DNA from 2 places in the Streptomyces sp. NPDC096040 genome. Region 2 is predicted to be linked to the other one. Evidence: riboswitches for the same ligand, from Rfam matches in the RefSeq annotation. Region 2 holds a riboswitch; the other holds the start of a gene.
What was found. A riboswitch is a leader RNA that binds a small molecule or an ion and turns the genes downstream of it on or off. The one in region 2 is predicted to bind glycine.
Positions count from the first base shown of each region.

Region 1: it holds a riboswitch for glycine, as region 2 does, so the genes downstream of both, gcvT (glycine cleavage system aminomethyltransferase GcvT) here and gcvP (aminomethyl-transferring glycine dehydrogenase) in region 2, are expected to answer to the same signal.

Region 1 covers NZ_JBEOTA010000003.1:28,269-44,757, reverse strand. Annotated here, with positions in the region: gene ABTY98_RS03845 (enhanced serine sensitivity protein SseB) at 61-852, opposite strand; gene ABTY98_RS03840 (AAA family ATPase) at 1,009-1,698, opposite strand; glycine riboswitch at 1,855-1,952, shown strand; glycine riboswitch at 1,953-2,062, shown strand; gene gcvT (glycine cleavage system aminomethyltransferase GcvT) at 2,110-3,237, shown strand; gene gcvH (glycine cleavage system protein GcvH) at 3,381-3,758, shown strand; gene glyA (serine hydroxymethyltransferase) at 3,819-5,081, shown strand; gene ABTY98_RS03820 (L-serine ammonia-lyase) at 5,138-6,505, shown strand; gene ABTY98_RS03815 (ATP-binding protein) at 6,492-6,938, opposite strand; gene ABTY98_RS03810 (helix-turn-helix domain-containing protein) at 7,229-8,011, shown strand; gene ABTY98_RS03805 (DUF397 domain-containing protein) at 8,008-8,223, shown strand; gene ABTY98_RS03800 (PI-PLC domain-containing protein) at 8,639-8,896, shown strand; gene ABTY98_RS03795 (hypothetical protein) at 8,899-9,066, shown strand; gene ABTY98_RS03790 (glycoside hydrolase family 25 protein) at 9,180-9,740, shown strand; gene ABTY98_RS03785 (Crp/Fnr family transcriptional regulator) at 9,792-10,355, shown strand; gene ABTY98_RS03780 (NADPH-dependent F420 reductase) at 10,672-11,334, opposite strand; gene ABTY98_RS03775 (EF-hand domain-containing protein) at 11,548-11,760, opposite strand; gene ABTY98_RS03770 (GNAT family N-acetyltransferase) at 11,893-12,525, shown strand; gene ABTY98_RS03765 (YncE family protein) at 12,548-13,741, opposite strand; gene ABTY98_RS03760 (polysaccharide deacetylase family protein) at 13,741-14,541, opposite strand; gene ABTY98_RS03755 (ATP-binding protein) at 14,605-15,108, opposite strand; gene ABTY98_RS03750 (enoyl-CoA hydratase/isomerase family protein) at 15,399-16,166, opposite strand; gene ABTY98_RS03745 (L,D-transpeptidase) at 16,208-16,489, opposite strand, start outside.
Region 2 covers NZ_JBEOTA010000068.1:705-14,899, forward strand. Annotated here, with positions in the region: gene clsA (cardiolipin synthase ClsA) at 1-112, shown strand, start outside; gene ABTY98_RS41325 (sugar phosphate nucleotidyltransferase) at 229-2,724, shown strand; gene ABTY98_RS41330 (DUF881 domain-containing protein) at 2,832-3,743, shown strand; gene ABTY98_RS41335 (small basic family protein) at 3,740-4,072, shown strand; gene ABTY98_RS41340 (DUF881 domain-containing protein) at 4,078-4,914, shown strand; gene ABTY98_RS41345 (zinc-ribbon and FHA domain-containing protein) at 5,105-5,935, shown strand; gene ftsR (transcriptional regulator FtsR) at 5,977-6,714, shown strand; gene ABTY98_RS41355 (bifunctional nuclease family protein) at 6,806-7,279, shown strand; gene ABTY98_RS41360 (MerR family transcriptional regulator) at 7,549-8,193, shown strand; partial or broken gene ABTY98_RS41365 (DNA polymerase IV) at 8,294-9,845, shown strand; gene ABTY98_RS41370 (PRC-barrel domain-containing protein) at 9,758-10,138, opposite strand; glycine riboswitch at 10,253-10,347, shown strand; gene gcvP (aminomethyl-transferring glycine dehydrogenase) at 10,522-13,407, shown strand; gene ABTY98_RS41380 (ABC transporter ATP-binding protein) at 13,474-14,195, opposite strand, start outside.

The DNA of each region.
Region 1 (16,489 bases), on a different contig from region 2:
GCGAGTGCGGGTTTCGTTGTGGCTGGTCGCGCAGTTCCTCGCGCCCCTTACGGGGCGCTTTCAGTGACCGTATTGATAGAAGGGGCGGACGTTGTCCCGCATCCAGTGGCCCACCGGATCCTCCGCCACGTCCAGCAGGACCAGGTTCACCGGCCACTTCACCGGGACCCTGCCGAGGGCCTTGCCCAGCGCCTCCAGGGGCAGCGCCCTTATGTCCCCCTCCCACTGGGAGAGTTCTACGCCCACGAACATCACCGGGTCTGCCGTCTCGACCACGGCCAGGCAGCGGCGGGCCGTGGCGACCACGCCGGTCGCCGCGAACTCCGCCGACGCCGCGGCCAGGAAGTCCATCGGGTCGTCCTGCCAGTCCGGCTCGAAGAGGCGGACCCGGCCGCCCGAGGCGGCGCCGTCCAGTTCGGTACGGCCGGACCGGCACAGCTCGGCGACCGCCTCCGGCGGCAGCGGGACGCCCACCACTCCCCCGGGGTTCACGGCGATGCCGACCTGCGGGGGCAGACCGCGGGCGAACTCGACGGCGGGGGCGATCGTGAACGACAGATGGGAGCCGACCACCAGTCGGAACTGCTCCTCGGAGCTGAAGACCGGGACGTACACCTGGCCCTGGATCTCCGTGGTGGGCAGGTCCAGCGAGCCGCTGTGCGGGCCGCCGCCCTCCGGCAGCGGGACCCACAGGAAGCTCCGGCTCAGTACCTCGATGAGCCGGCCCGCCGCCGCGGGGACGCCGAGGGAGGCCGACAGGACCTCCTCCAGCTCGTTGCCGGGCCAACCGCCGTGCGGGTGGGGGTGTGCCTGTGCCGGGAAGTCCGCGGGAATGTCCGCCGGGAAGTCCATCTGCCTACCGCCTGCTGGAAACCACTGCTGCTGAGGCTGAAAAGGCTAGCGGGTGGCTGTGACAATGCCTCACCCTGCGGGGACAAAGCCTCACCCCGTGAGCGCTCCGCTTGCCGGAGAGCCTCACCTCGTGAGCGCTCCGCTTGCCGGAAAGCCTCACCCCGCGAGCTTCTCCGCCTTCCCGAAGGCGATCCGGCACAGCACGTCAGCCGCGTCCCGGTCCAGGAGCACCGCCGAGCCGACGCCCTGGGGCGGGCCGCCCTTCTCCACCGCGCGCACCAGGCGGGCGGCGGCGTGGCGGTGGCGCAGGAAGGCGTACCGGGAGACGCCCCGGCCGCGCTCGCGCTGGCCGTCCAGTGCCGTGCCCGGCGTGACGTCCAGGAGCAGCAGGTGCAGGGTGCCGTCGCGGCGGCGGGCCTCGCGGGCCAGCCAGTCACGCACCCAGGCCTGGGTGCCGCAGTCGTGCACGACCACGCCCTCGCCGGTGCGCAGCGCGCGGCGCAGTCCGGCGTAGTGGGCGAGGCGGACCAGCGGGCGGTAGAGGGTGTACGGCAGGAAGCGGGCCAGGCGGGCGTCCCAGCGGTCGCGGGTGTCCTGGGAGTCGATCCGGATGCCCTGGACGGTGCGGTGCATCAGGGTGGACTTGCCGCTGCCGGGCAGCCCGGTGACCACGACCAGGTCACGGGGGCCGAAGAGCAGGCCGTGCGGGCTGTGTCCGGCTCGGTCGCGCAGATCGCGGACGACCGGTGCGGGGCGCTTGTCACACCGCTCGCGGGCCGGGGCCGTCGGCTGTCCCGGCAGGGTGATGCCCGTCGTCGCGTATGCCGTGGTGCTTGTCACCGTGATCGTCCTCCCTGGGGGTTCAGGAAAGGTTCTCCCCACTTAACGTAAAGAGAAGGTAATGCACGGTGTCTCGCGGTTCCGTCCGCTCCGCGCCACAGCCCTGTTACAAAGCTCCGCCCGGCATGCAATGATGTGCCCGCCAACTGCATACCGGCCGCTTGAATCCGCGCGGGAGAGTCCCCAGCAGTCTTCGCTGGGGCGCCGAAGGAGCAAGTCCCTCCCTTGAATCTCTCAGGCCCCGTTACCGCGCGGGCGAGGCACATCTGAAAAGCGGGCCGCTGTGTCAGTGGCCCCACCCAAGGTGCAAGCCGTGACCACTCGTGTGGTCAGGGCGAACCTCTCAGGTTCCGATGACAGATGGGGAGGACAGACCTCGCCTGTCATGCCCTGGGACCCTTGGGAGACGACCGACCGATGAGCAGTTCCGATTCCGCTGGACTCCGCCGTACCGCGCTCGATGCCGTGCATCGCGCGCTCGGCGCGACCATGACCGACTTCGCCGGCTGGGACATGCCCCTGCGCTACGGCTCCGAGCGCGACGAGCATGTCGCCGTGCGGACCAGGGCCGGGCTCTTCGACCTCTCCCACATGGGCGAGATCACCGTGACCGGCCCCCAGGCCGCCGCCCTGCTGAACCACGCGCTGGTCGGCAACATCGCCTCCGTCGGCGTCGGGCGCGCCCGCTACACCATGATCTGCCGGGCCGACGGCGGCATCCTCGACGACCTGATCGTCTACCGGCTGGCCGACACCGAGTACATGGTCGTGGCCAACGCCTCCAACGCCCAGGTGGTCCTCGCCGCGCTGACGGAGCGTGCCGCCGGGTTCGACGCCGAGGTGCGGGACGACCGGGACGCGTACGCGCTGATCGCCGTCCAGGGGCCCGAGTCGCCGGGCATCCTGAAGTCGCTGACCGACGCCGATCTGGACGGCCTGAAGTACTACGCGGGGCTGCCCGGCACCGTCGCCGGGGTCCCGGCGCTGATCGCACGCACCGGCTACACCGGCGAGGACGGCTTCGAGCTGTTCGTGAAGCCGGAACACGCGGTGCGGCTGTGGCAGGCACTCACCGAGGCGGGTGAGGGTGTCGGCCTGGTGCCCTGCGGGCTGTCCTGCCGGGACACCCTGCGCCTGGAGGCCGGCATGCCGCTCTACGGGCATGAGCTGACCACCTCGCTGACCCCCTTCGACGCCGGGCTCGGCCGGGTGGTGAAGTTCGAGAAGGAGGGCGACTTCGTGGGGCGCGAGGCGCTCCGGGAGGCCGCCGACCGTGCCGCCGCCCGGCCGCCGCGGGTGCTGGTCGGCCTGATCGCCGAGGGCCGCCGGGTGCCGCGCGCCGGGTACCCGGTGGTCGCCGGCGGCGAGGTGATCGGCGAGGTCACCTCCGGTGCCCCCTCCCCCACCCTGGGCAGGCCCATCGCCATGGCGTACGTCGACGCGGCGCACTCGGCGCCGGGCACGGCGGGCGTGGCCGTGGACATCCGGGGCAGCCACGAACCGTACGAGGTCGTGGCGCTGCCGTTCTACAAGCGCCAGAAGTAGACACAGAGTCAGACTCAGAATTAGACGAGAATCGGACACCGAGCGCGGCGCCCGCGTGACCCTGCGCACATTTCCGCTGCTCACGTCCCTTTCCAGCAGTCCTCTTTCCCCAGCACTCCCCCGCGTACAGGAGAATTCAGGCCATGAGCAACCCCCAGCAGCTGCGTTACAGCAAGGAGCACGAGTGGCTGTCGGCCGCCGCGGACGGCGTGGCGACGGTCGGCATCACGGAGCACGCGGCCAACGCGCTCGGTGACGTCGTCTTCGTCCAGCTCCCGGCCGTCGGCGACACGGTGACCGCGGGCGAGTCCTGCGGCGAGCTGGAGTCGACCAAGTCGGTCTCCGACCTGTACTCGCCGGTCACCGGTGAGATCACCGAGGTCAACGAGGACGTCGTGGACGACCCGTCCCTGGTGAACTCGGCCCCGTTCGAGGGCGGCTGGCTGTTCAAGGTGCGCGTCGCGGACGAGCCGGCCGACCTGCTCTCCGCCGACGAGTACACCGCCTTCACCGCCGGCTGAGCGCCGTAGCGCACCGGCGGAGGAGTCGTAGAAACACCGGCTGAGGAGTCGTAGAAACTGATGTCCGTTCTGAACACGCCCCTGCACGAGCTCGACCCGGAGGTCGCGGCCGCGGTCGACGCCGAGCTGGAGCGCCAGCAGTCCACCCTGGAGATGATCGCCTCGGAGAACTTCGCTCCGGTCGCGGTCATGGAGGCGCAGGGCTCGGTACTCACCAACAAGTACGCCGAGGGTTACCCGGGCCGCCGCTACTACGGCGGCTGCGAGCACGTCGACGTCACCGAGCAGATCGCCATCGACCGGGTGAAGGAGCTGTTCGGCGCCGAGTACGCCAACGTGCAGCCGCACTCCGGTGCCTCCGCCAACCAGGCGGCCCTGTTCGCGCTGGCCCAGCCCGGGGACACCATCCTGGGTCTGGACCTCGCCCACGGTGGCCACCTCACCCACGGCATGCGCCTGAACTTCTCCGGCAAGCAGTTCGACGTCGTGGCCTACCACGTCGACGACTCCGGTCTCGTCGACATGGCCGAGGTGGAGCGGCTCGCCAAGGAGCACCGGCCGAAGGTGATCATCGCCGGCTGGTCGGCGTACCCGCGCGAGCTGGACTTCGCGGAGTTCCGGCGGATCGCCGACGAGGTCGGGGCGTACCTGTGGGTCGACATGGCCCACTTCGCCGGCCTGGTGGCCGCCGGTCTGCACGCGAACCCCGTGCCGTACGCCGACGTGGTCACCTCCACCACCCACAAGACGCTCGGCGGCCCCCGCGGCGGCATCATCCTGGCCCGCCAGGCCTTCGCGAAGAAGCTGAACTCGTCCGTCTTCCCGGGCTTCCAGGGCGGTCCCCTGGAGCATGTGATCGCGGCGAAGGCGGTCTCCTTCAAGGTCGCCGCCTCGGCGGACTTCAAGGAGCGCCAGCGTCGTACGGTGGAGGGTGCGCGCATCCTCGCCGAGCGGCTGACCGCGCCCGACGCCCGCGAGGCCGGTGTGAACGTCCTGTCCGGAGGTACGGACGTCCACCTGATCCTCGTCGACCTGCGCGAGTCCGAACTGGACGGGCAGCAGGCCGAGGACCGCCTCCACGAGGTCGGCATCACGGTCAACCGCAACGCCGTCCCGAACGACCCGCGGCCGCCGATGGTCACCTCGGGTCTGCGGATCGGCACCCCGGCGCTGGCCACGCGTGGCTTCACGGCCGAGGACTTCACCGAGGTCGCGGACGTGATCGCCGAGACGCTGAAACCGTCGTACGACGCGGGCGCGCTGAAGGCCCGGGTCAGCGCCCTGACCGACAAGCACCCGCTGTACCCCGGTCTGAACAAGTAGTTCCCCGGTGGGGGCACCCGATGGCGTGTGCCCCCACCCTCCTAGGAGGAGTTCCCGTGGCCATCTCGGTCTTCGACCTGTTCTCGATCGGCATCGGCCCGTCGAGCTCCCACACCGTCGGGCCGATGCGCGCGGCCGGCCTGTTCGCACGACGCCTGCGCAACGAGGGGCTGCTGGACTCCGTCGCGTCGATACGCTCCGAGCTGTACGGCTCCCTCGGTGCGACCGGCCACGGCCACGGCACCCCGAAGGCGGTACTGCTCGGCCTGGAGGGCGCCTCGCCGCGCACGGTCGACGTGGAGACCGCGGACGACCGGGTCGAGACGATCAGGACGACCGGACGCCTGTCGCTCCTCGGCGAGCACGAGATCGCCTTCTCCTACGACACCGACCTCAAACTGCACCGCCGCAAAACGCTCCCGTACCACGCGAACGGCATGACCCTCTGGGCGTACGACGCGTCCGGGGCGGAGCTGCTGTCCAAGACGTACTACTCGGTCGGCGGCGGGTTCGTCGTCGACGAGGAGGCGGTCGGCGCGGACCGCATCAAGCTGGACGACACGGTCCTGAAGTACCCCTTCCGCACGGGCGACGAGCTGCTGCGCCTGGCGAAGGAGACGGGTCTGTCGATCTCCGCGCTGATGCTGGAGAACGAGCGGGCCTGGCGCACCGAGGAGGAGATCCGCGAGGGTCTGCTGGACATCTGGCGGGTGATGCAGGCGTGCGTCTCGCGCGGGATGTCACGGGAGGGCATCCTGCCGGGCGGTCTGCGGGTACGCCGCCGGGCCGCCATCACCGCGCGCCAACTGCGCGCCGAGGGCGACCCGTTGGCGCACGCGATGGAGTGGATCACGCTCTACGCGATGGCCGTGAACGAGGAGAACGCGGCGGGCGGCCGGGTGGTCACCGCCCCCACGAACGGCGCCGCTGGCATCATCCCCGCGGTCCTGCACTACTACATCAACTTCGTCCCCGGCGCCGACGAGGACGGAGTGGTCCGCTTCCTCCTCGCCGCCGGCGCGATCGGCATGCTCTTCAAGGAGAACGCCTCCATCTCCGGCGCCGAGGTCGGCTGCCAGGGCGAGGTCGGCTCCGCCTGCTCGATGGCGGCGGGCGCGCTGGCCGAGGTACTGGGCGGTTCCCCGGAGCAGGTGGAGAACGCGGCCGAGATCGGCATGGAGCACAACCTCGGCCTCACCTGCGACCCGGTCGGCGGCCTGGTCCAGATCCCCTGCATCGAACGCAACGGCATGGCCGCGGTCAAGGCGGTCACCGCGGCCCGCATGGCCATGCGCGGCGACGGCTCCCACAAGGTGTCCCTGGACAAGGTCATCAAGACCATGAAGGACACGGGCGCCGACATGAGCGTCAAGTACAAGGAGACGGCCCGGGGCGGGCTCGCGGTGAACATCATCGAGTGCTGAGGGAATAGTCCGCCCACACCGTTGTGCCCGGCCCGCCAGGACGCGGGTGCCAGTCCCAGCGAGCAGCGAGGCCCGCCACGATCAGCAGCCCGCGGCTGGTTTCCGTCATGTCGGCGGTATAGAGGCCGACGGGGCGGGGCGGGAGGCGTTCGGCGCGGGTGTCGGTGACCTCGACACGTACGAGGCGTGCATCGGCCGGGGCGTGCACACGGAGGTGGAAGTCCCGGCCGGGGACATGACCGTGCCGTACGGCGTTGGCGGTCAGTTCGGCGACGATCAGCACGATGTCGTCATGGGGTTCCGTGTCGTACGGGATACCCCAGGCGTCGAGCCGGACGGCGGTCAGACGGCGGGCGAGGCGGGCTCCGCGCGGGGTGGAGGTGAAACGCATCTCGAAGGTGTGGGCGGCGGGGTGGTCCGGTGCGGTGGTCAAGTGCGCGGTGGGAGTGGTGGGTTACCTGGGGGCGGTGGGGCTGTCGGGCTTGCTCGTCATGCGGATAACGGTCTCGTTGGTGGCGTAGCGTGACCAGTGGTGACGCACCGACGCGGGTTGCTGTACGTGCGGTGTCGGCACGGGTACGAGGCTCGCGGCGTTACGGCGGTCCCCGCGGAGGCGTTGGGCCGGGGAGGGCGGTGGTCGGTGACGGACGATACGGTGGCTGGGGTGGTGGCGGAGGCTGCGGAGGCACCCGGCGGGGGCGAGGCGATGGTGGACCTCGGGTGATGACCGCGTTCGGGCAGACGTTGAAGACGCTACGGCTGCGGGAGCGGCTGGACCGCGCGGAGTTCGGCAAGCTGATCGGGTACTCGGCGGCGACGGTCGCGTCGTTCGAGCAGGGGCGGAGGATCCCGTCGTCTCGGACGATCGACCGGGCGGATGAGGTGTTACGGGCGGACGGGTTGCTGTGCCTGTGGAAGGAGCAGGTGGAGCGGGCGCAGTATCCCGTCTTCTTTCAGGGGATGGCGGCGCTGGAGAAGGAGGCCATCGAACTGCTCATGTACGACACGCTTGTCGTCAACGGCCTGCTCCAGACCGAGGAGTACATGAGGGCGTTGCTCAGCATGCGGCGTCCACCTCTGGACCCGGAAACCATCGAGCAGCGGGTGACTTTGCGACTGGACCGACAGGACATCTTCGATCGGCGGCCTGTGCCCCTGCTGGGCTTCCTCTTGGACGAGTCAGTCCTGCGGCGTCGCTTCGGCGGAAAGGACGTCCTGCGCGGCCAGTTGGAGCAACTCCTCCTGATCGGCCAGAAGCGTAACGTCGCGATCCAGGTGATCCCGCTCGACTGCGAGGAACACGCCGGTGTGGACGGACCGTTCACGGTCGTCTCTCGGCAGGACGGCAAGAGGTTCGTGTACGCGGAAGCACAGGGAACCAGCGCCCTTCAGACCGAGCCTGCACAGACGACTATCGCCGCCGCGCGCTATGGGATTATCCGATCACAGGCTCTCACCTCGCGAGACTCGTTGGGCTTCATCGAAGGGTTGCTGAGATCGCTATGAACAACGCTGAGTCCTCGACCGTGGCATCCGGCCTCGCCTGGTTCAAGAGCAGCTACAGCGGCGCCGAGGGCGGTCAGTGTGTGGAGGTCGCGGCTGCTACGGCAGTTGTGCACGTCCGGGACTCCAAGGCCGTCGCCGGGCCTGTCGTCACGGTGTCACGTGAGGCGTGGGTGGGGTTCGTCGGGTTGACCTCTTCGGGGCGGGGCGTCTGACACTCGTACGATCGCGAGAGCCCTGCTGGCTCCTTCCGTAGCGAGCCTCTGGAGCTGGACGTATACGCGGACAGCATCAGCAAGCGGTGGCGAGTCAGCCACAGCAACCCCTTCGGCAACGACAACAACTGCGAATACGCCGACAGCCCAGCGAGTTGCCCGGGAGCAACTGCACCGGACCACGCGCCCGTCGTCGTCAAGGTCGAGATGAAGGTCGGGTTCAACAACAACGTGGGCCTCGGGCCGGACGAGTTCGACACGCTCGTCTCCCAGAAACTCGGCAGAGCAGCGTGTACAAGCCCGCCGACCTGCTCGGTTCGTCGTACTCCACACTCGACGCGGCCGCAAGGCCGACGCCTGGCCCACCCGGGACGCGCTCAAGGGCAAGTTCGTCTTCGAGCTGATCCCGGGCACGGTGGAGCAGGCCAACCCGTTCGACCACTACTGGACGGACGAGGAGTACGGCGACCACCTGCGGGGTCTGTACGCCGCCGGGCAGATCTCCGCGGCCCAGGCCTTCCCGGCGGTGCTGGGCGCGGCGAACGGGGACCCGAGCACCAGCCGGTACGACGCCGGTATCCGGCCCTGGTTCGTGTTCTTCGACGGCGACGCCGCGACCTACGTCAACAACGGCTACGACACGTCGTTCTACTCCACGAACCACTACTCCTGATCATGACGGACGCCTACAACGTCTCACCGGCGATCTCCTCGACCAGCCCGACGGATGCCGAGGTCGCGGCGCGCCTCGCACTGCTCGCGGCCGACCACGCCGGCATCATCACCTCGGACTGGTCGACGAAGCCGGCGGCCGTGCTCGGCGAGGTGGCCGCCCGGAACTGACAATTCACGCGCCCACGCGGATCGCCCGTGCCGAACCTGGGAATACGGAATACGCAGTTGCAATTCCCGCCCCCCACTCCTGTCTCCCCCACCGGCACCCAGGGAGCCCCCACATGCTGCACGGAATCGACGTGAGCGCGTACCAGTCCTCCGCCTACGACACGGACGGCCTCTCCTTCGTCTTCATCAAGGCGACGGAGGGACGTTCGTACGTCAACCCCAAGCTCGCCGCCCAGACCAAGACCGGACGCGACGCCGGACTGGTCGTCGGCTACTACCACTTCCTCTGGCCGGGCAACCTCACCGCCCAAGCCGAGTACTTCGTCCAGCACGCCCCCGAGAAGGCGGGCGAGATCCTCGCCGTCGACTGGGAGACCACCGGCGACGGCACGCATGCGAGCAACGCAGAGAAGGACCGTTTCATCCGAACAGTGCAGGAACTGCGGCCCAGCAACCGGGTGGTGCTGTACACCAACCGCGACTTCTGGCTCACCATCGACACCACCTCGTTCGCCGGCGACGGCCTCTGGATCGCCGACTACGTCAGCGCCGGCCACCCGCGTATCAAGGCCAAGTGGCGTTTCCACCAGTACACGAGCGACCCGCACGACAAGAACGTGGCGGACTTCGCCAGCAAGGCGGCCCTCGCGGCCTGGGCGAAGAAGGGAGACTGAGGGCGGCGACGCGGGTCCCGCTCCTCGCCGGCCGGCAGTTCCTCACGCAGGGTGATTGGCTCCGACCATCTCGTCGTGCTGGTGCACGGCTGGGTCAAGGTGGTCGCCCAGTCGCACGCCGGCTACCGCGCCCTGCTCGCGCTGCGCGGGCCCGGCGAACTCCTCGGCGAACAGGGCTCGGTGGAGAGCGGCCGCCGCTCCGCCACGCTGGTCACGGCCACCGACGCCGACCTTCTGCACCTGCCCGCCGGCCGCTTCCACGTGCTGGCCCGGGCCCGCCCCGGTATCGCCACCGCCTTCGAGCAGACGCTGGTACGACGGCTGCGCGAGGCGGACACCCAGCGCGCCGGCATCACCGAACCGGCCCCCGCCCGCCTCGCCGCCCTCCTCCTCGACCTGGTCGAACGCTGCGGCCTCCCGGAACCGGACGGTCCCGGCCACCGCACAGCCCGCCCCCTCTCCCAGGACGACCTGGCAGGCCTCCTCCTCACCTCCCGGCGCACGGTGAGCCGCGTCCTGGAGCAATGGCGAGCGCAGGGCCGGATAGTGACAGGACGCCAGTGGCTGGCAGTGCGAGCCATGGACCAACTGAAGGACCAGGCCTTCGACGGGTGATCACCTCGAAAGCCGTCGTCCGGTGCGGCACCGGCGGCGGGGCCGGGCTCCCCAGTTCGGTCCCGCCGCCGGCCGTCCCCGTGGAGCCGCCTGTGCCGGGAGCGTCCCCCGGTCTCGCTCTCGCGCTTGGCGGTTTCCCCAAGCCCACGGGGTGTCCGGGCGGCGCCGTGCAGCCGGGTAGGGTGACGCGGCTGCACGGCACGGTCTGCCGTGTTCTGGATAGAACACCGGCGGCGACGTCTACGCCATGTGGCGCACAGCGGCCCGATCCCGGTCCGGAGGATTCACAGAAACCCCGGCCCCTCGCCGCACCGCCCTATCCCCGGAAGTCCTCCGGCCGCTCCGGAGACGCCTCCGCCAGGGCCTTCCGTACGCCCTCGACGCCCGCCCGCAGGCCGTACACCGGCGTGCCCGGCTGCTGGCGCCAGGAGTCGTCGATGCCGCCGTTGTCGACCGTGTCGAAGCCGAGTTCGTCGATCAGGGCGCGGACGACCCGCTTGGCCGCCTCGTCGTCGCCGGAGACCGGGACGGCCTGGCGGTCGGGGTCGCCGGCGGGGCGCCCGCGGTCCAGGATGTCCTGGGCGTACGTGCCGTTGAAGGCCTTGATCACGGGGTGGCCGATCCGGCGCTCGGTCCAGCGGCTCTCCGTGATGCCCTCGTCCTCGATCTCGTCGATACGGCCGTCACGCTCGCGCGGGTAGTAGTTGCCGGTGTCGATCACGGCGACGTTCGCCGCCGCGCCGTCCAGCAGGCCCGCCGGCAGGTTCGGTACCGCCTTCACCGGGACCGTGACGACCACGACGTCGGCGCCGCGCGCGGCCTCCTCGGCCCGTACGGCCGTCGCTCCCGTCTCCTCGGCCAGTTCGCGGAGCGTCTCGGGGCCGCGCGAGTTCGCCACGGCCACGTCGTGCCCGAGGGCGGTGAGCCGCCGGGTGAGGTTGCCGCCGATGTTGCCCGCGCCGATGATGCCGATCTTCATGACAACGCCTTTCGAGAGTCGATGCGCATGCATGCAATAGCTGCTGTGCGGCACCAACCTCGGGCGTACGCGACCTATTCCGCAGCTGAGCCGAACGGGTGAGCTGCCGGTTCCGGGCCTCGTCCGCGTCGGACCCTGGGCATGAGGCCTGAACCCCGGACAGGAGAAAGGGGGCCCGGGAACCGGACCCCCTTCGCTCCTCGCTCCTGGCGCCTACTTGCTCAGGTGGGCCCAGAACTCGTCGAACGACAGAACGCTGTCGCCGTCCAGGTCGCGGCTGTTGATGATCGCCTGGGCGACCGTCTCGGTGACGTTCCAGTCGCCCCCCTGCGCGAGAGCGGTCTTGAACTCGGCGGCGGTGACGAACCCGTCACCGTCCGCATCGATCCGCTGGAAGTGGATGCGCGCTTCTTCGATGTCCGCCACCGATCCGCCCCTTTTGTTCGTGTTGCTTGTGCCGTGTCGGCGTACTGTCGCAGGTCAGATTAACGGTCTGGCGCAGCATGCCTGGAAGTGTGGGCCTTCCAGTGGGTGGAGACTCAAGGAGCGGGCACGGCCATGGAGACCTTGCGGGACGTTCTCGACGCGGCGGCCCGCGGTGTCTTCCCGCCACCGGACGGCCGTACGACCGTCGTCCCGCAGCCCTCCGCCCGGGACGCGGGGGTCCTCTCCTTCACCGCGCACTCGGTGGTTTTCGTCGACGAGGACCCGGAGTGGGTGTACGACACCCTGCGCGCGACCCCCTGCGACCCCCTCTGCGCGACCATGAACGCGCGTTTCCTGGCCGCTCTGATGGACCGCACGGGCCGCGAGCAGGAGACGATCGACGCGCTGCTGGTCGCCACCCCGCTCCCCGGCCGACCGGACCTCCCGCTGACCGAACTCACCGGCCCCGACCACTCCCGGGTCGCCTACGCCCGAGCCCGCCGTGACGAGGTGCGCGCCTGGGCGACAGAGGGCGGACTGGTCGTCCTGGGCCGGGGTGTCGCCGGGCGGCTCGAGGTCTCGGTGGAGGTGGATGAGGGGGTACGGCGGCGAGGGCTGGGCCGGGAACTGGTGACCGCCGCCCGGCAGCTGGCCGAGGAGCCCCTGTGGGCGCAGGTCGCCCCGGGGAACGCCCGCAGCGTGCGGACGCTCCAGGCGGCCGGCTATCTGCCGGTCGGCGCCGAGGCGCTGCTGTTCAGGACGTGAACCACCGGCCGCGGCGGCGCGGTCAGCGGAAGATGCCGGTGTGGCCGAGGGAGTAGCGGCCCGGCTGCGGATAGACGGCGAGGCCGTGCGGGCCGCTGCCGACGTGGATGCGGGCGAGTTCGGTGCCGGTGCGGGTGTCGATGGCGTACACCTCGGAGTTGTAACGTCCGGACAGCCACAGGATCTTGCCGTCCGCCGACACCCCGCCCATGTCCGGGCTGCCGCCGCCCGGCAGCCGCCACTTCTCCGTCAGCCGGTTCTGGGCGAAGTCGAAGACGGAGATGGTGCCCTCGCCCCGGTTGGAGACGTACATCTTGCGGGAGTCCCGGCTGACGTACAGCCCGTGGGCGCCCTTACCGGTGGCGAGGAAGGTGGGCTTGGTGAAGGCGTCGCCGTCCAGGATCCACAGCCCGTCGGCCATCATGTCGGCGATGTAGAACAGCTTGCCGTCGGGCGAGACCTTGACGTCCTGCGGCATGGCGCCGTGGAACGGCAGTTTCTCCTGCCGGAGCACCTCCATCTTCTCGGTGTCCACCTTGAGCACCTCCCCGCTGAACTCGCAGGAGACGATGAAGTACCGTCCGTCCAGGGAGAAGTCGGCGTGGTTGACGCCGTAGCAGCTGACCGGGACGGTCTTGACGGTCTTCATGGTGTGGGCGTCCCGGAACACCAACTGCCGGTCCGCGGAGGCCATCACGATGGCGTACCTGCCGTTGGGCGTGAAGTACAGGTTGTACGGGTCGTGCACGGCGACCGGCTTGCCGGCCCGGCCGGTCCTCGGGTCGATCGGGATGAGGCTGTTGCCCAGGTCGTCGTTGACCCACAGGGTCTTCAGGTCCCAGGACGGCACGACGTGCTGGGGCTGGCGGCCGACCCGGATGGTGTCGGTCACCGTGTACGTCTTCGGGTCGATGACGGAGACGGTGTCGGAGTTGGTGTTGGGGACGTAGATCCGGGACGGGAAGTCCTTGACGACCGGCGAGAGGTTGCCGGGGCGGTCGGCGGAGTACACGTCGGTCGGGTCGAGGACCGGGGGCATTCCCGGCAGCACGTCGACGACCGGGTCCGCCTTCTTCGCCTGCGGCTGCACGGGAGCGGTACTGCGGGCGGCCGGTGTCTCGGGGGCCCCGGATCCGCCGCCGCACGCGGACAGCAGCGCCAGGGCGGCGAGGGCAGCGGCGACGGCCGGCAGTCGGGCGGCTTTCGTGGTTCGCATCAGCTCAGCAGCTCCGTGGTGGTGACCGCGCGCAGCCCGCGGCCGTCGAGTTCTTGGAGTACGACAGGGAGGGCGGCGACCGTGTCCGCATACCCGAAGTGCATGCTCACCACCGAACCGCCGGTGACCTCCGCGAGCACCTTGCGGGTGATGGCCGTCGCGCCGGGCCGGGTGTAGTCGAGCGAGTCGACGTCGTACGACAGCACGTGCGGGTAGCCGGCCTCGGTCGCGAGCCGGGCGACCAGCGGCGATGCGGTGGCCGTCCTGGACGGACGGAACCAGCTGCCGATCGACCCGGTGAGCCGTCTGAGGCGGTCCGCGCAGTCGGTGATCTCCTGGCGGGCGTCGGCCTCGGCCATGGCGTTGATGGAGATGTGCCGCTGGGTGTGGTTGCCCAGGTCGTGGCCGCCGTCAAGAATGCGGCGGGCCATGGCGGGGTGTGCGTCGAGCCAGCTGCCCACGGCCAGGACCGTGAGGTGGGCGCCGTGCTTCTCGGCGGTGGTGAGCAGCTGGGTGGCGAGGGTGGGGTCGCCCTGGCCGTGGAAGGTGAGCGCGACGGCCGCGCTCGCGCTGGGGCCGTGGGTGATCTGGAGCGGCTGCCCGGGGAAGGCGCGGGGGGCAGGGGCGGCGGAGGTGGGGGCAGCCGAGGTGGGGGTGGTTGATGCGAGGTTGGCGGCAGGGTGCGGGGGTGGTGCGTCGGTGCCGGTGTTGCCGCAACCGGTGGCGAGTGTGCCTCCGGCGATGAGGCCGGCGCCTGCGCGGAGGACGTCGCGTCGGTTGGTGGTGGTCACCCGTCCCATTTAAGGGGGGTTGGGTAAGAAAATGCGTGATTGACCTGATAGGGGGCCAGTCAGGCGAGCCCGCTATCGGTCGGCCACCCGCATCTCGAACCATGTCGTCTTGCCTCGCGGCAGCAAATCGACGCCCCACCGGTCCGACAGCTTGTCCACCAGGAACAGGCCCCGCCCGCTGACGTCCATGTCCTGAACCGGCATCAGGCAGGGCAGCCCCCGCGAGGGATCCCGTACCTCCACCCGGATCCATCCCGGGCGGCGGCGCATCCGCAGTCCGAACACGCGGGCGCCGGTGTGTCGTACGGCGTTGCCCACGAGTTCGGAGACGAGTAGGACCGCGTCCTCCGTCATCTTGGGGCTGAGCCGCCACTGGCGCAGGACGACGACCTGGGCGAGCCGGCGGGCGGTGGCGGCGGACTCGGGGCGGGACGGCAGCGGAACCTCTGCTTCCGTGGGGTTGCCGAACAGTTCGATCGCCTTGAGTGCCCGCTCGTCCTCGACCGCAGGCGACCACCGCGCCGCGGCCGCACGGCTGTGTCCCCGCGGCTGTTCGATGCCCTCCAGCCCCGCCATGCCCCCATCATGGCCGCCCTGCGGGCCCTCCGGGGCCGTTCCGGAGGAATACGCCTCCGCGAAGACTCCGCCCGGCACCGGCCGAACGGCATATGCCATCGGCATTTCGGGGCCTTCGACAGCCCGTCCGACCTGCGGTGACGACTCATCTCCTGGCAATCGACGGACTCCCTCGACAAGGCAGACTTAAGGGTGCGTTAAGGCTCCCATAAACCGCCCCATCGAGGGACCCAGGAATCAGACATCACGTCAATTGCAAGTGGTTCGGGGCTTTCACAACCAGGCGAACATCACAGGAACTTCGCCTTGCCCGGCCCCTCCTCCACGAAGCTCCGCATACCGCGCTCGCGGTCCTCGGTCGCGAACAGCCCGGCGAACCAGTTCCGTTCGACGGCGAGCCCCGTCTCCAGGTCGGTCTCGACGCCGGTGTCGATCGCCTCCTTGGCGGCCCTGAGCGCGATCGCGGGCCCCTGGGCGAGCCTGGCCGCCCAGGCGTGCGCCTCCGTGTAGACGTCGGCGGCGGGTACGACCCGGTCGACCAGACCGATGGCGAGGGCTTCGTCCGCCTTGACCATACGGCCCGTGAAGATCAGGTCCTTGGCCTTGGAGGGCCCGACCAGACGGGGCAGCCGCTGGGTGCCCCCGGCCCCCGGGATGAGCCCGAGCTGAATCTCCGGCTGACCGAGCTTCGCGTTGTCGGCGGCGATCCGGTAGTCGGCACAGAGGGCGAGCTCGCAGCCGCCGCCGAGGGCGTACCCCGTGACGGCGGCGACGACCGGCTTGGGAATCCGGGCGACGGCGGTGAAGGAGTCCTGGAGACCACGGGAGCGCAGAATCATGGCGGCGTGGTCCATGTTCTGCATTTCCTTGATGTCGGCCCCGGCCGCGAAGACCTTCTCGCCGCCGTAGATCACGACAGCGCGGACGTCTTCGCGGCGGGTGGCCTCTTCCGCCAGTTCCCTGAGCCGGTCCTGGGTGGCGACGTCAAGGGCGTTCATCGGGGGCCGGTCGAGACGGAGGGTCCCGACGCCTTCGGCGACTTCGAGGGTCACAGTCATGCCCAGCAGGTTAACGCCGGTTCATCCGCGCCCCGGAAGGACTACTTGGTCCATTCCTTCCAGGACATGTTCCACCCGTTCAGACCGTTGTCCGGAGGGACCGTCGCGTCATGCGAGTTCTTCACGGTCACCACGTCCCCGATCATCGAGTGGTCGTAGAACCAGGCGGCTGGCAGCCCCCGGTCGCCCCCGCCCCGGATGTCGCGCAACCCCACGCAGCCATGGCTGGCGTTGTAGTTGCCGAAGGCGTCGCCACCCCAGTAGTTGCCGTGGATGAAGGTGCCGGACGTGGTCAGCCGCATCGCGTCCGGCACGTCCTTGAT
Region 2 (14,195 bases):
AATTTTCGGATGGGCGTTCGCCGGATGGGGTACAACGCTCTATTGGTGGGCAGGAGTGCTCTACGTGGTGCAGGTCCGTCGTCTCGTTCGCGCGGACGCCACAGCCGATTGAGCCTGGCGATTGTCCGGACGTAGTGGCTCTCGATGGCCCGCGGCGGAAAAGTGCGGGACAATCTTGACGGGTGAAGTCGGCTAGACCGTCATCTCTTAGAGGAGGACGCTTCCGACATGAAGGCCGTCGTGATGGCCGGTGGTGAAGGCACACGCCTTCGCCCCATGACCTCTAGCATGCCCAAGCCGCTCCTTCCGGTGGTGAACCGCCCGATCATGGAGCATGTGCTACGGCTGCTCAAAAGGCATGGGCTCACCGAGACCGTCGTCACCGTGCAGTTCCTGGCATCGCTCGTCAAGAACTACTTCGGGGACGGCGAAGAGCTCGGTATGGAGCTCACCTATGCCAACGAGGAGAAGCCACTCGGTACCGCCGGAAGCGTCAAGAACGCCGAAGAGGCGTTGAAGGACGATGCCTTCCTCGTCATCTCCGGCGACGCGCTGACCGACTTCGACCTCACCGAACTGATCAACTTCCACAAGGCAAAGGGTGCACTCGTCACGGTCTGCCTGACCCGTGTGCCCAATCCGCTGGAATTCGGCATCACCATCGTCGACGAAGAGGGGAAGGTCGAGCGGTTCCTTGAGAAGCCGACCTGGGGGCAGGTCTTCTCCGACACGGTGAACACGGGCATCTACGTCATGGAGCCCGAGGTATTCGACTACGTCGAGGCCGACGTTCCCGTCGACTGGTCCGGCGATGTCTTCCCGCAATTGATGAAGGAAGGCAAGCCGATCTACGGCTATGTCGCAGAGGGCTACTGGGAGGACGTCGGCACCCACGAGTCGTATGTGAAGGCGCAGGCCGACGTCCTGGAGGGCAAGGTCGACGTCGACATCGACGGCTTCGAGATATCGCCCGGCGTATGGGTGGCCGAGGGCGCCGAGGTGCACGCCGATGCCGTGCTGCGTGGACCGCTGTACATCGGCGACTACGCCAAGGTCGAGGCCGGCACCGAAATCCGCGAACACACCGTCGTGGGCTCCAACGTCGTCGTCAAGAGCGGTGCCTTCCTGCACCGGGCCGTTGTGCACGACAACGTCTACGTCGGGCAGCACAGTAATCTGCGCGGCTGTGTCGTCGGGAAGAACACGGACATCATGCGGGCCGCCCGGATCGAGGACGGCGCGGTCATCGGTGACGAGTGCCTGATCGGCGAAGAATCGATCGTCCAGGGCAACGTCCGGGTCTATCCGTTCAAGACCATCGAGGCCGGCGCGTTCGTCAACACCTCCGTGATCTGGGAGTCCCGCGGGCAGGCGCATCTCTTCGGCGCCCGTGGTGTCTCCGGAATCCTGAACGTGGAGATCACACCGGAACTGGCCGTACGGCTCGCCGGCGCGTATGCGACCACCCTGAAGAAGGGCTCCACGGTCACCACGGCCCGTGACCACTCCCGTGGTGCCCGTGCGCTCAAGCGGGCGGTCATCTCCGCTCTCCAGGCCAGTGCCATCGATGTGCGTGACCTGGAGAACGTGCCCCTGCCGGTGGCGCGGCAGCAGACCGGGCGGGGCAGTGCCGGCGGCATCATGATCCGGACCTCGCCCGGGGTGCCGGACTCCGTCGACATCATGTTCTTCGACGGGCAGGGTGCGGACCTCTCGCAGGCCAGCCAGCGGAAGCTGGACCGGATCTTCGCGCGGCAGGAGTACCGGCGTGCGTTCCCGGGTGAGATCGGCGACCTGTACTTCCCGGCCAGTGTCTTCGACTCGTACACGGGTTCGCTGCTGCGGAACGTCGACACGACCGGGATAGCCGAGGCCGGCCTGAAGGTCGTGGTGGACGCCTCCAACGGCAGCGCCGGGCTCGTTCTGCCCAGCCTGCTCGGGAAGCTCGGCGTGGACTCGCTGACCGTCAACCCCGGTCTCAACGAGGCCAGGCCGACGGAGACGGCGGATCAGCGGCGGGCGGGGCTGGTGCGTCTCGGCGAGATCGTGGCGTCCTCCGGGGCCGCGTTCGGCGTGCGGTTCGACCCGGTGGGTGAGCGGCTGTCCCTGGTGGACGAGAAGGGCCGCATCATCGAGGACGACCGGGCGCTGCTGGTGATGCTCGATCTGGTCGCCGCCGAGCGACGCAGCGGCCGTGTGGCGCTTCCGGTCACCACGACCCGGATCGCCGAGCAGGTGGCCGCCTACCACGGCACCCAGGTCGAGTGGACGACCACCTCGCCCGACGACCTCACGCGCGTGGGGCGCGAGGAAGGCACCATCTTCGGTGGTGACGGCAAGGGCGGATTCATCGTCCCCGAGTTCAGCAGCGTGTACGACGGTACGGCCGCCTTCGTACGCCTGATCGGCCTGGTGGCGCGGACCCAGCTCACGCTCAGCCAGATCGACGCCCGGATCCCGCGGGCGCATGTCCTCAAGCGGGACCTGGCGACCCCGTGGGCTGTCAAGGGCCTGGTCATGCGACGTGTCGTCGAGGCGGCCGGTGATCGTTTCGTGGACACGACCGACGGTGTGCGGGTCGTGGAGACCGACGGGCGCTGGGTGATGGTGTTGCCCGACCCGGCCGAGGCGGTCACCCATCTGTGGGCCGAAGGGCCCGACGACGCCTCCGCACAGGCGTTGTTGGACGAATGGGCGGCGATCGTGGACAGCGCCGGACGGTAGATCCGCCGCACGCGCGCGTGCCGGACAAGTGTCCCCCGAGGGGGCCAGTCCGGCACGCCGGTGGGGCCATTCGGAGGTACCGGTCGCAACGTGCGACGATGTGCGGCATGCCGCAGCAACCCCCCGTTCGGAGCAGCGCCACCCGGCCGCACCGCCCGGACGCCTCCATGTCGTTGATCACCAACGTCATGGATCACAGCCTCGACGACGGGTACGCCGAGGCAGCGGCCCGTAAGCGGGCCCAGGGCGAGGGCGGCGGCATGCCGAAGACCCTCCGGGCCAGGCTGGGCCTCGCCGGCGGCCTGGTGCTCGCGGCCCTCGTGGTGACCGTGGGAGCGGCCCAGGCGCGCGTGACGGCCCCTGTCGTGGCCAAGGAGCGCCAGGAACTCATCGACCGTATCGACCGTGAGACGGCGGCCGCCGACAAGCTGGAGACCAATGTCGACAAACTGCGTGACGACGTCAGCGCCCGCCAGCGCGCGGCGCTGAAGGAGAGCGGCGGCAGCGGGCAGGCCGACCTGGTGGGCATCCTGTCGGGAGCCACGGCGGTGCACGGTCCCGGCGTGAAGCTGGTCGTGAACGACGCCAAGGAGGCCTCCTCGGGCGGCGACGGCAGCAACCCGCGGGAGACCTCCGGGTTCTCCGACACCGGCCGGGTGCGTGACCACGACATGCAGCGCGTCGTGAACGGGCTGTGGGCCTCGGGTGCGGAGGCGATCTCCATCAACGGGCAGCGGCTGACGGCCCTGTCCGCGATCAGGGCCGCGGGAGACGCGATACTGGTCGACAACAGGCCGCTGGTACCGCCGTACACGGTGCTGGCGGTGGGGGACGGGGAGAGGCTCGGCTCCAGGTTCCAGGACAGCCCGGACGGGCTGTATCTGCATGCCCTGGAGGAGAACTTCGACATCCGGGCGACGATCTCCACGGAGAGTGACGTCCGGCTGCCCGCCGCACCCAGCGTGATCGTACGTACGGCTGAGCCGTACACCGAGAAGACTGAGAAGGGCACATCGTGATCGCCGTACTTGGCCTCGTCGTGGGCATCGTGGCCGGACTGTTGGTCCGTCCTGAGGTTCCGGCGGTCGTCGAGCCGTATCTGCCGATCGCCGTCGTCGCGGCGCTCGACGCCGTCTTCGGCGGGCTGCGGGCCATGCTCGACGGGATCTTCGACGACAAGGTCTTCGTGGTGTCGTTCCTGTCCAACGTGGTGGTGGCCGCGCTGATCGTGTTCCTGGGCGACAAGTTGGGCGTGGGCTCGCAGCTGTCCACGGGTGTCGTCGTGGTCCTCGGTATCCGTATCTTCTCCAACGCCGCGGCGATCCGACGGCATGTCTTCCGGGCGTGAGCGGCATGAGCGAGCACGAGAAACGGCCGGAGCACCGGCTCCGCAAGGAATTGCCCGCCGAGATGCCGGCCGCGGCGACGGAGACCGGGTCCGCCGCCGAGCCGAAGCCGGACGCCGGGCCGACCGGAAGGCAGCGGCTGGTCCAGGGGCTGTGGCCGCCGCGGGTCAGCCGGGCCCAACTGATCGTCGCCGTGCTGCTGTTCGGGCTCGGATTCGGCCTCGCCGTGCAGGTGGCGTCGAACAGCGACAGTGACAGCGCGTTGCGCGGGGCCCGCCAGGAGGATCTTGTTCGCATCCTCGATGAACTGGACGACCGTACTCAGCGTCTTGAGGACGAGAAGACAGGACTCGAAAAACAGCGCCAGGAGTTGCAGAGCAGCTCCGACCAGGCGGCGGAGGCACGCAAGCAGACGGTCGAGAAGGAGAGGCAACTCGGCATTCTGGCGGGCACCGTGGCGGCGCAGGGTCCTGGCATCACGATGACGGTCGACGACCCGAAGGGGACGGTACAGGCGGACATGCTGCTCGACGCGATCCAGGAGTTGCGCGCGGCCGGCGCGGAGGCGATCCAGGTCAACGGGGTGCGGGTGGTCGCCGGCACCTATCTCACCGACTCCGGGAAGAGCGTGAGCGTCGACGGGAACAAGATCACCCAACCCTACGTTTTCAAGGTGATCGGCAAGCCGCAGGACCTCGAACCGGCCCTCAACATCCCCGGAGGTGTGGTGCAGACCCTCGAGAAGGAGCAGGCGACTGTGACCGTCGAGCGGTCGACCAAGATCGTCGTGGATGCCTTGCGGCCGGCGAAGCAGCCTGACTACGCTCGGTCGTCCTCACAGTGAACCGGCGGTGCATGCGGGACGTCCGGCGGGGGCATGAGGATGCGGGGGGTCGGCGCACCGGGGAGCCGGTGCGTGGTGGAAACTGTTTGGTGGATACGGACGTTGTGAGGTTGTCCGGGTCGGCCGGTCTATTCAGTCAGGGTTCGTCCTGCCCCACGGGCGGGTCTGTTTCGGTCAAGGGGAATCGCCCGTGAAGTTGTTTTCGAAGTTGTTCGGCAAGAGCGCGCGAGAGGGCAGCGACAACGCGACCGCTCGCCATCGCGCACAGCCTGACGCGGACGGTCAGCGCCCGCTGTTCCGGGACCAGGTGGCTGGTCCGGGGGGTGACATTTCGGGAGGTCAGGGCGCGCGGTCAGTTGACCCGTCGCAGTCCGGCGGCATAGGTTTCGGGCAACCGTCAACCTCAGGTGCGGGTGGAGGGTTTACCTCCGACCCGTACGCGTCAAACGCCCCGGCGGGGCAGCCGCGGCAGGAGGATCCGTCCATGTCGGCCCTGGTTTGTACGAGGTGCGGTAACCGCAACGCGGAGAACGCCCGCTTCTGTTCCAACTGCGGTGCTCCGCTGCGCGCGGGCGCCGTCCCCGAGCGTGCGTCGGAGACGACGTCCACGATCTCGATCTCCGGTCTCGAGGCCTACGACGCCGAGGTCACCGGCCAGACCCAGGCGCCGGCGCTCTCGCCCGAGGCACAGGCGGCCGTCGACGCGCTGCCGCTCGGTTCCGCGCTGCTCGTCGTGCGCCGCGGACCGAACTCGGGCAGCCGCTTCCTGCTGGACAGCGACCTGACCACGGCCGGCCGTCATCCGCAGAGCGACATCTTCCTGGACGACGTGACGGTCTCGCGCCGCCATGTGGAGTTCCGCCGCCAGCCGGACGGCTCGTTCACGGTGGCCGACGTGGGCAGCCTCAACGGCACGTACGTCAACCGGGAGCGCATCGACCAGGTCGCTCTGTCGAACGGTGACGAGGTCCAGATCGGTAAGTACCGGCTGGTCTTCTACGCGAGCCGGCAGGGCATCTGACCCCCCGGACCTCGTCCGGGGGAGCCCAGGGAAGAAGGTCCATGCTGCACAAACCGAGCGGCGGTACCGGGCACGGCACCGCCGCCACGGAAACCGGGCTGATGAGCATCGGCACGGTGCTGAACGTGCTGCGCGACGAGTTCCCCGAAGTCACCGTCTCCAAGATCCGCTTCCTGGAGTCGGAAGGGCTGATCGAGCCGCGCCGGACCCCGTCCGGGTACCGCAAGTTCAGCGCCGCGGACGTGGAGCGTCTCGGACACGTCCTGAGGATGCAGCGGGACCACTATCTGCCGCTGAAGGTCATCCGGGAGTACCTGGAGGCCATGGAGCGCGGCGAGGCCGTACAGCTGCCCGCGCTGGGGCGGCAGCGGGACGGTGAAGCGGTGCCGATGGTTCCCGAGGCGCCCTCGGTGGCGCGGATCGGGCGGGACGAGCTGCTCGCGGCCGCCGAGATCGACGAGAACTGCCTGGCGGAGTGGGAGTCGTACGGGCTGCTCGCTCCCCTGGAGGACGGCGTGTACGACGCCGAGGCGGTCACCGTGGCCGCGCTGGTGACCGAGCTGGGCCGGTTCGGGATCGAGCCGCGCCATCTGCGGGTGATGAAGGCCGCCGCCGACCGTGAGGCGGGCCTGGTGGACCAGGTGGTGGCCCCGCTCAAGCGGCACCGCAATCCGCAGACCAGGGCCCATGCGGAGGCCCGTACGAAGGAACTGGCGGCGCTCACGGTGAAGCTGCACGCCGCACTGGTGCAGACCGCGCTTGGGGTGCGGCTGCCGTGACCATCGTGACAGGACCCGGGCGGAGGCCGGATCGGGCGCGCGTTCCGGGCCCGACTACCCAAACGTCCCGGGCACGGCCTAGGGTTGCTGTGTGAACGAGCTCGATGTCGTAGGTGTCCGGGTGGAAATGCCCTCCAACCAACCGATCGTGCTCCTGCGCGAAGTGGGAGGCGACCGTTACCTCCCCATCTGGATCGGGCCGGGGGAGGCGACGGCGATCGCCTTCGCCCAGCAGGGCATGGCCCCCGCGCGACCGCTGACCCACGACCTGTTCAAGGACGTGCTGGAGGCCGTCGGTCAGGAGCTCACCGAAGTACGCATCACGGACCTCCGTGAGGGCGTCTTCTACGCGGAGCTGGTCTTCGCCAGCGGTGTCGAGGTGAGCGCCCGTCCGTCCGACGCCATAGCGCTGGCGCTGCGCACCGGAACGCCGATCTACGGGAGCGACACGGTGCTGGACGACGCGGGCATCGCGATCCCCGACGAGCAGGAGGACGAGGTGGAGAAGTTCCGCGAGTTCCTCGACCAGATCTCGCCCGAGGACTTCGGCACCAGCAGCCAGTGACAGACGGGAGCGGCCCGTCGCCCACCACAAGAGGTCGGTGACGGGCCGGTTCACGGCTGGTCACAGCCGAAACTCATGGGCAATTGCCAGCGGCCACTGAGAGCGTCCTACGCTTTACCGCCAGAGCATTCGGCTAGCCTTTCCCCGCGGTGGGGCACGGGAAACCACTCTTGGGGTGATTATCACTCGGCGTGCCGAGTGTGGCGATCGTTGACGCACCCCTGGTGACTGCCTACCGTCGAGAAGGCAGGTCAAGGACGGAGGTCGGCGTGAGAAGCAGCGGCGACGGTACGGCTGGGGGTGCCCCGGGACGCCGTCTCGGGGAGAGCGGTCCGTACTCGCTTCACGGCAGCACTGCCGGTCACGCTCCGCAGCGGCCGACGGCAGTGCCGAGCGGCGGAGGGGCGGCGTCCATGACGACCGAGGAGATCGGCTACCGGGGGCCCACGGCCTGTGCGGCGGCCGGCATCACCTACCGGCAACTCGACTACTGGGCCCGCACCGGCCTGGTCGAGCCCAGCGTGCGGCCCGCCTACGGGTCGGGCACCCAGCGCCTGTACAGCTTCCGGGACGTCGTCGTTCTGAAGATCGTCAAGCGGTTCCTGGACACCGGGGTGTCCCTTCAGAACATCCGCACCGCCGTGCAACATCTCAGAGAACGCGGTTTCTGCGACCTGGAGCGCATGACCCTCATGAGCGACGGCGCCACGGTCTACGAGTGCACCTCGCCCGACGAGGTCCACGCCCTGCTCCAGGGCGGCCAGGGCATCTTCGGGATCGCGGTCGGCGTGGTCTGGCGGGACGTGGAGAGCGCGCTCTCCCAGCTGCACGGCGAGCGTGTCGACACCGGCGAGACCCTGGTCGGGCCCAACCCCGCCGACGAGCTGGCGCGGCGTCGCAACCGGGCGGTCTGACGCCCCGGACCGCACCCCTTCAGCCCCTTGAGCCTTTTGTGGTGCCCCGGCACGGAACCATGCCGAGGCATTGTCAGTGGCGTGGTGCAGCATCGGAGATGTGAGAAACGCGCCCACGATCCTGCATCTCGACATGGATGCCTTCTACGCCTCGGTGGAACAGGCATCCAAGCCGAGCCTGCGCGGGAAGGCCGTGGTCGTGGGTGGGCTCGGACCGCGCGGGGTGGTGGCCACCGCCTCGTACGAGGCACGGGTGTTCGGGGTGCACTCCGCGATGCCGATGGCACAGGCGCGCAGGCTGGCGCCGAACGCCGCGTATCTCGTGCCGCGCTTCGGGTTGTACCGGTCGATCAGCGAGCAGGTGATGGCGCTGCTGCACGAGCTGTCGCCGCTGGTGGAGCCGCTGAGCCTGGACGAGGCGTTCGTCGACCTGGAGGCGGGTGAGGTGGCCTGGGACGCGGTGTCGGCGCGGCTGGTGGGGGAGAAGCTGCGCGCGGACATACGGGCGGCCACGGGGCTCTCCGGGTCGGTCGGGCTCGCCGCCTCCAAGATGCTCGCGAAGATCGCCTCCGAGCAGGCCAAGCCGGACGGGCTGGTGCTGATCGAGCCGGGCACGGAGCGGGCGATGCTCGGGCCGATGTCGGTGCGGACCCTGCCGGGCGTGGGGCCGGCGACGGGGGACCATCTGCGGCGGGCCGGGATCACCACGGTCGACGAGATCGCCGAGGCGGGGGAGGACGAGCTGGTACGGCTGCTGGGCAAGGCCCATGGGCATGCGCTGCACGCGATGGCACTGGCGCACGACGAACGGCCGGTGGTCGCCGAGCGGGAGGCCAAGTCGGTATCCGTCGAGGACACGTACGACGTGGACATCCATGACCGGCTGCGGGTGGGGATGGAGGTGCAGCGGCTGGCCGACCGGTGTGTGCGCAGGCTCCGGGGGGCCGGGCTGTCGGGGCGGACCATCGTGCTGAAGGTACGGCGGTACGACTTCTCGACGCTCACCCGGTCGGAGACGCTCAGGGGGCCGACCGACGATCCGGCGGTGGTGCGGGAGGCGGCCGCGCGGCTGCTGGACTCGGTGGACACGACGGGGGGTGTGCGGTTGCTGGGGGTGGGGGTGACGGGGCTGGCCGACTACACACAGGAGGATCTGTTCGCGCAGGCGGCGGGGGAGGCGGCGGAGGTCCTGGCGGAGGAGGACGCGGCCGAGCCGGTCGCCGAGCAGGAGGTGGTCGTAGAGCGGAGATGGCCTTCGGGGCACGACGTCCGGCATGCCGAGTACGGACACGGGTGGGTGCAGGGGAGTGGGCTGGGGAGGGTGACGGTTCGGTTCGAGACGCCGGGGTCGGTGGAGCCGGGGCGGGTGCGGACGTTCCGGGTGGAGGATCCTGAGCTGGAGCCGGTGGATCCGTTGCCGTTGGTGCCGGGGATTCCAGTGGACGGGGTTGGTGCGTGACCCGGGGGTGGGGTCGCGCACCGGCGCTCGCAGGATGCCGCCCGCGCCCACCCGTGCAGCCCCAGCGGCACGACTGCCCGCGGCTGGAGAGGCGCGCCCGCCGGTCTACGCGCCCGCGTCCTCGGTTCCCGCCAGTTTGCCGAAGTCGTGGTCCGGGTGGTCTGGGGGCGGGGCGGTCATGTCCAGGCCGTAGTGGTGGTAGAGCTGAAGTTCCTGCTCCGGGGACAGGTGGCGGCCCACGCCGAAGTCGGGGGCATCTTTGATCAGGGCGCGGTCGAAGGGGACCTGGAGGGTGCCCTCGACCAGCTCGCTGGGCTCCAGGGGCACGAAGGCGTCCCGGGAGAACAGGCCGGTGCGTATGGCCGCCCACTCCGGCACACCGGTCGCGTCGTCGAGGTAGACCTCGTCGATCGTGCCGATCTTCGTGCCGTTGCGGTCGAACGCCTTGCGGCCGATCAGGTTGCGCGGATCGATGTCGGTCTGCACGGGCCCTCCACTTGGTCGCAACTCATCCGTAAGCACTACGAAAGAGCACATTGAAGGAGGCGGCCACTCGAAGGCCCGTGCGTTGCCCTCGCTGGTAGGCTGGCAAGCGGCTGCTGACCCCGTGCGGGAGAGTCCTCCGGGCAGACCGGAGGCGCCGAAGGAGCAAATCCTCCCCGGAATCTCTCAGGCTCACGTACCGCACGGACGAGGTCACTCTGGAAAGCAGGGCGGGCGTCGACGGCGTCCGCTCTCACCGACGGTGAAAGCCGGATCCCCTGGGCGTCCGGCGAAGCTCTCAGGTTGAGATGACAGAGGGGGAGGCCGTCGGGGTGCCCGCGCCTGGGTACCCCTCGAAGGTCGCGTCAGACCAGGAGGCCTCCGCAATGACCGCCCAGCGTGTTCCGCTTTCCGAGCTTGAACAGGGAATCCCGTTCGAGCAGCGCCATATCGGGCCCGATCACGAGGCCCGGGCCAAGATGCTCGCCCAGGTCGGGTACGGCTCGCTCGACGAGCTGACCGCCGCCGCGGTGCCGGACGTGATCAAGAACGCCGACACCCTGGAACTGCCGGGTGCGCGCACCGAGGCCGAGGTGCTGGCCGAACTGCGGTCGCTGGCGGACCGGAACCAGGTGCTCGACTCGATGATCGGGCTCGGCTACTACGGCACCTTCACGCCGCCCGTCATCCTGCGCAACGTGATGGAGAACCCCGCCTGGTACACGGCTTACACCCCGTATCAGCCGGAGATCTCCCAGGGCCGGCTGGAAGCGCTGCTGAACTTCCAGACCATGGTCGCCGACCTCACCGGACTGCCCACCTCCGGTGCCTCGCTGCTCGACGAGGGCACGGCCGCCGCCGAGGCCATGGCTCTGTCGCTGCGCATGGGCAAGAACAAGAAGGGCGTCTTCGTCATCGACGCGGACGCGCTGCCGCAGACCGTGGCCGTGATCCGGACGCGGGCCGAACCGACGGGGGTCGAGGTCGTCGTCGCGGACCTGAGCGACGGGATTCCGGCGGACCTCGCCTCGCGTGAGATCAACGGGGTGCTCGTCCAGTACCCCGGTGCTTCCGGTGCCGTACGCGACATCAAGCCGCTCGTCGAGCAGGCGCACGGGCTGGGCGCGCTCGTCACCGTCGCCGCCGATCTGCTGGCGCTGACGCTGCTGACCTCGCCGGGTGAGCTGGGCGCCGACATCGCCGTCGGTACGACCCAGCGGTTCGGTGTGCCGATGGGCTTCGGCGGGCCGCACGCGGGCTACATGGCGGTGCGGGAGAAGTTCGCGCGCAGCCTGCCCGGGCGGCTCGTGGGCGTGTCCGTGGACGCCGACGGGCACAAGGCCTACCGGCTCGCGCTGCAGACGCGCGAACAGCACATCCGCCGTGAGAAGGCCACCAGCAACATCTGCACCGCGCAGGTGCTGCTCGCCGTGATGGCCGGCATGTACGCCGTCTACCACGGGCCCGAGGGGCTGCGGGCCATCGCCCGGCGAACCCACCGCTACGCCACGATCCTGGCCGCGGGGCTCAGGGCCGGCGGGGTCGAGGTCGTGCACGGCGCCTACTTCGACACCCTCACCGCGCGCGTGCCCGGCAAGGCCGCCGAGGTCGTCGCCGCCGCCCGGCAGAGCGGTGTCAACCTGCGGCTCGTGGACGCGGACCACGTCTCCATGGCCTGCGACGAGACCACCACGCGGGCCCAGCTGGGCGCCGTATGGACGGCGTTCGGCGTCGAGGGCGACGTCGAGACGCTGGACGTGGTCGCCGAGGACACGCTGCCCGAGGCGCTGCTGCGCGGCGACGGCTACCTGGGCCACCCCGTCTTCCACGAGCACCGTTCCGAGACCGCCATGCTGCGCTACCTGCGCTGGCTCGCCGACCGGGACTACGCGCTGGACCGGGGCATGATCCCGCTGGGCTCCTGCACCATGAAGCTCAACGCGACGACCGAGATGGAGCCGGTCACCTGGCCCGAGTTCGGCCAGCTGCACCCCTTCGCGCCCGCCGAGCAGGCGCAGGGCTATCTGACGCTCATCCGTGAGCTGGAGGAGCGGCTCGCCGAGGTCACCGGCTACGACAAGGTGTCGCTCCAGCCCAATGCCGGGTCACAGGGTGAGCTGGCCGGGCTGCTCGCCGTACGCGCCTACCACCGTGCCAACGGCGACGCGCAGCGGACCGTCTGCCTGATCCCTTCCTCCGCGCACGGCACCAACGCCGCCAGCGCCGTCATGGCCGGGATGAAGGTCGTCGTCGTGAAGACCGCCGAGGACGGCGAGATCGATGTCGAGGACCTGCGGGCGAAGATCGAGCAGCACCGCGACCAGCTCGCCGTGCTGATGATCACATACCCGTCCACGCACGGCGTGTTCGAGGAGCATGTCGCGGACATCTGCGGTCAGGTGCACGAGGCCGGCGGCCAGGTGTACGTCGACGGGGCCAACCTCAACGCCCTGGTCGGGGTCGCCAAGCCGGGGCACTTCGGCGGCGACGTCTCCCACCTCAACCTGCACAAGACCTTCTGCATCCCGCACGGCGGCGGTGGGCCGGGCGTCGGTCCGGTGGCCGTACGGGCCCACCTGGCGCCGTACCTGCCGAACCACCCGCTCCAGCCGGCCGCCGGGCCGCAGACCGGTGTCGGACCGATCTCGGCCGCGCCGTGGGGCTCCGCGGGGATCCTGCCGATCTCGTGGGCGTACGTCCGGCTCATGGGCGGCGAGGGGCTGAAGCGCGCCACGCAGGTGGCCGTGCTCAGCGCCAACTACATCGCCAAGCGGCTGGAGCCGCACTATCCCGTGCTCTACACCGGGCCCGGCGGGCTGGTCGCGCACGAGTGCATCATCGATCTGCGGCCGCTGACCAAGGCGACCGGGGTGAGCGTCGACGATGTCGCCAAGCGGCTCATCGACTACGGGTTCCACGCGCCGACGATGTCCTTCCCGGTGGCCGGGACGCTGATGATCGAGCCGACCGAGTCCGAGGACCTCGGTGAGCTGGACCGTTTCTGCGAGGCGATGATCGCCATCCGGGCGGAGATCGACAAGGTCGGGGCGGGGGAGTGGCCCGCCGACGACAACCCGCTGCGCGGTGCCCCGCACACGGCCGCCGCGCTCGGTGGGGAGTGGGAGCACGCGTACACCCGTGAAGAGGCCGTCTTCCCGGCCGGGGTGTCCGCCGCCGACAAGTACTGGCCGCCGGTGCGCCGGATCGACCAGGCCTTCGGTGACCGGAACCTGGTGTGCTCCTGCCCGCCGCTGGACGCGTACGAGGACTGATCCGCGGTACGGGTACGGCAGAGGCCCCGCTTCGGCGGGGCCTCTCGTGTGTGGTTCTGTGCGGTTCTACGCCGGGTACGCGTGGGTCTGTGCCGCCTTCACCGTCGCCCAGACCGTGGCGCCGGGGTGCAGGTCCAGTTCAGCGGCGGCGACCGTGGTGAGGTCGGCGGCGAGGGGGAGTTCGCCGGTCAGGTCGGCGCGGATCTGGTCGCCGTGGATCTCCAGGCCGACGACCTCGCAGTGCCAGAGGTTGCGGGCGCTGGCGCCGGTGGGGCGGTCCCGGAAGAGGGTGACGGCGCTCGGCGGGAACGCGACGAACACGTCACCGGCGAGGTCCTCCGTGGTGGCGACGGCGGGGCCGGTGTCCAGCCTGACCAGGTGGCCCTCGGCCCGGCCGCGGTAGAGGTTGAGGCCGACCAGGTGCGCGATGTAGTCGGTGCGCGGGTGGCGGGCGATGTCGGCGGGGGTGCCCTCCTGGACGATCCTGCCCTGCTCGATGACGATCAGGCGGTCGGCCAGCACCATGGCGTCCAGCGGGTCGTGGGTGACCAGTACCGCGACGGCGTCGAAATCGGTCAGATGACGGCGGAGTTGGGAGCGTACGTCCAGACGGGTGCGGGCGTCGAGGGCGGCGAGGGGTTCGTCCAGGAGCAGCAGGCGGGGGTGGGTGGCCAGGGCTCGGGCCAGTGCGACGCGCTGGGCCTGGCCGCCGGAGAGGCGGCGGGGCTTGGCGCCGGTGTGCTCCGCGAGACCCATGCGGTCCAGCCACGCGGCTGCCTGGGCGCGGG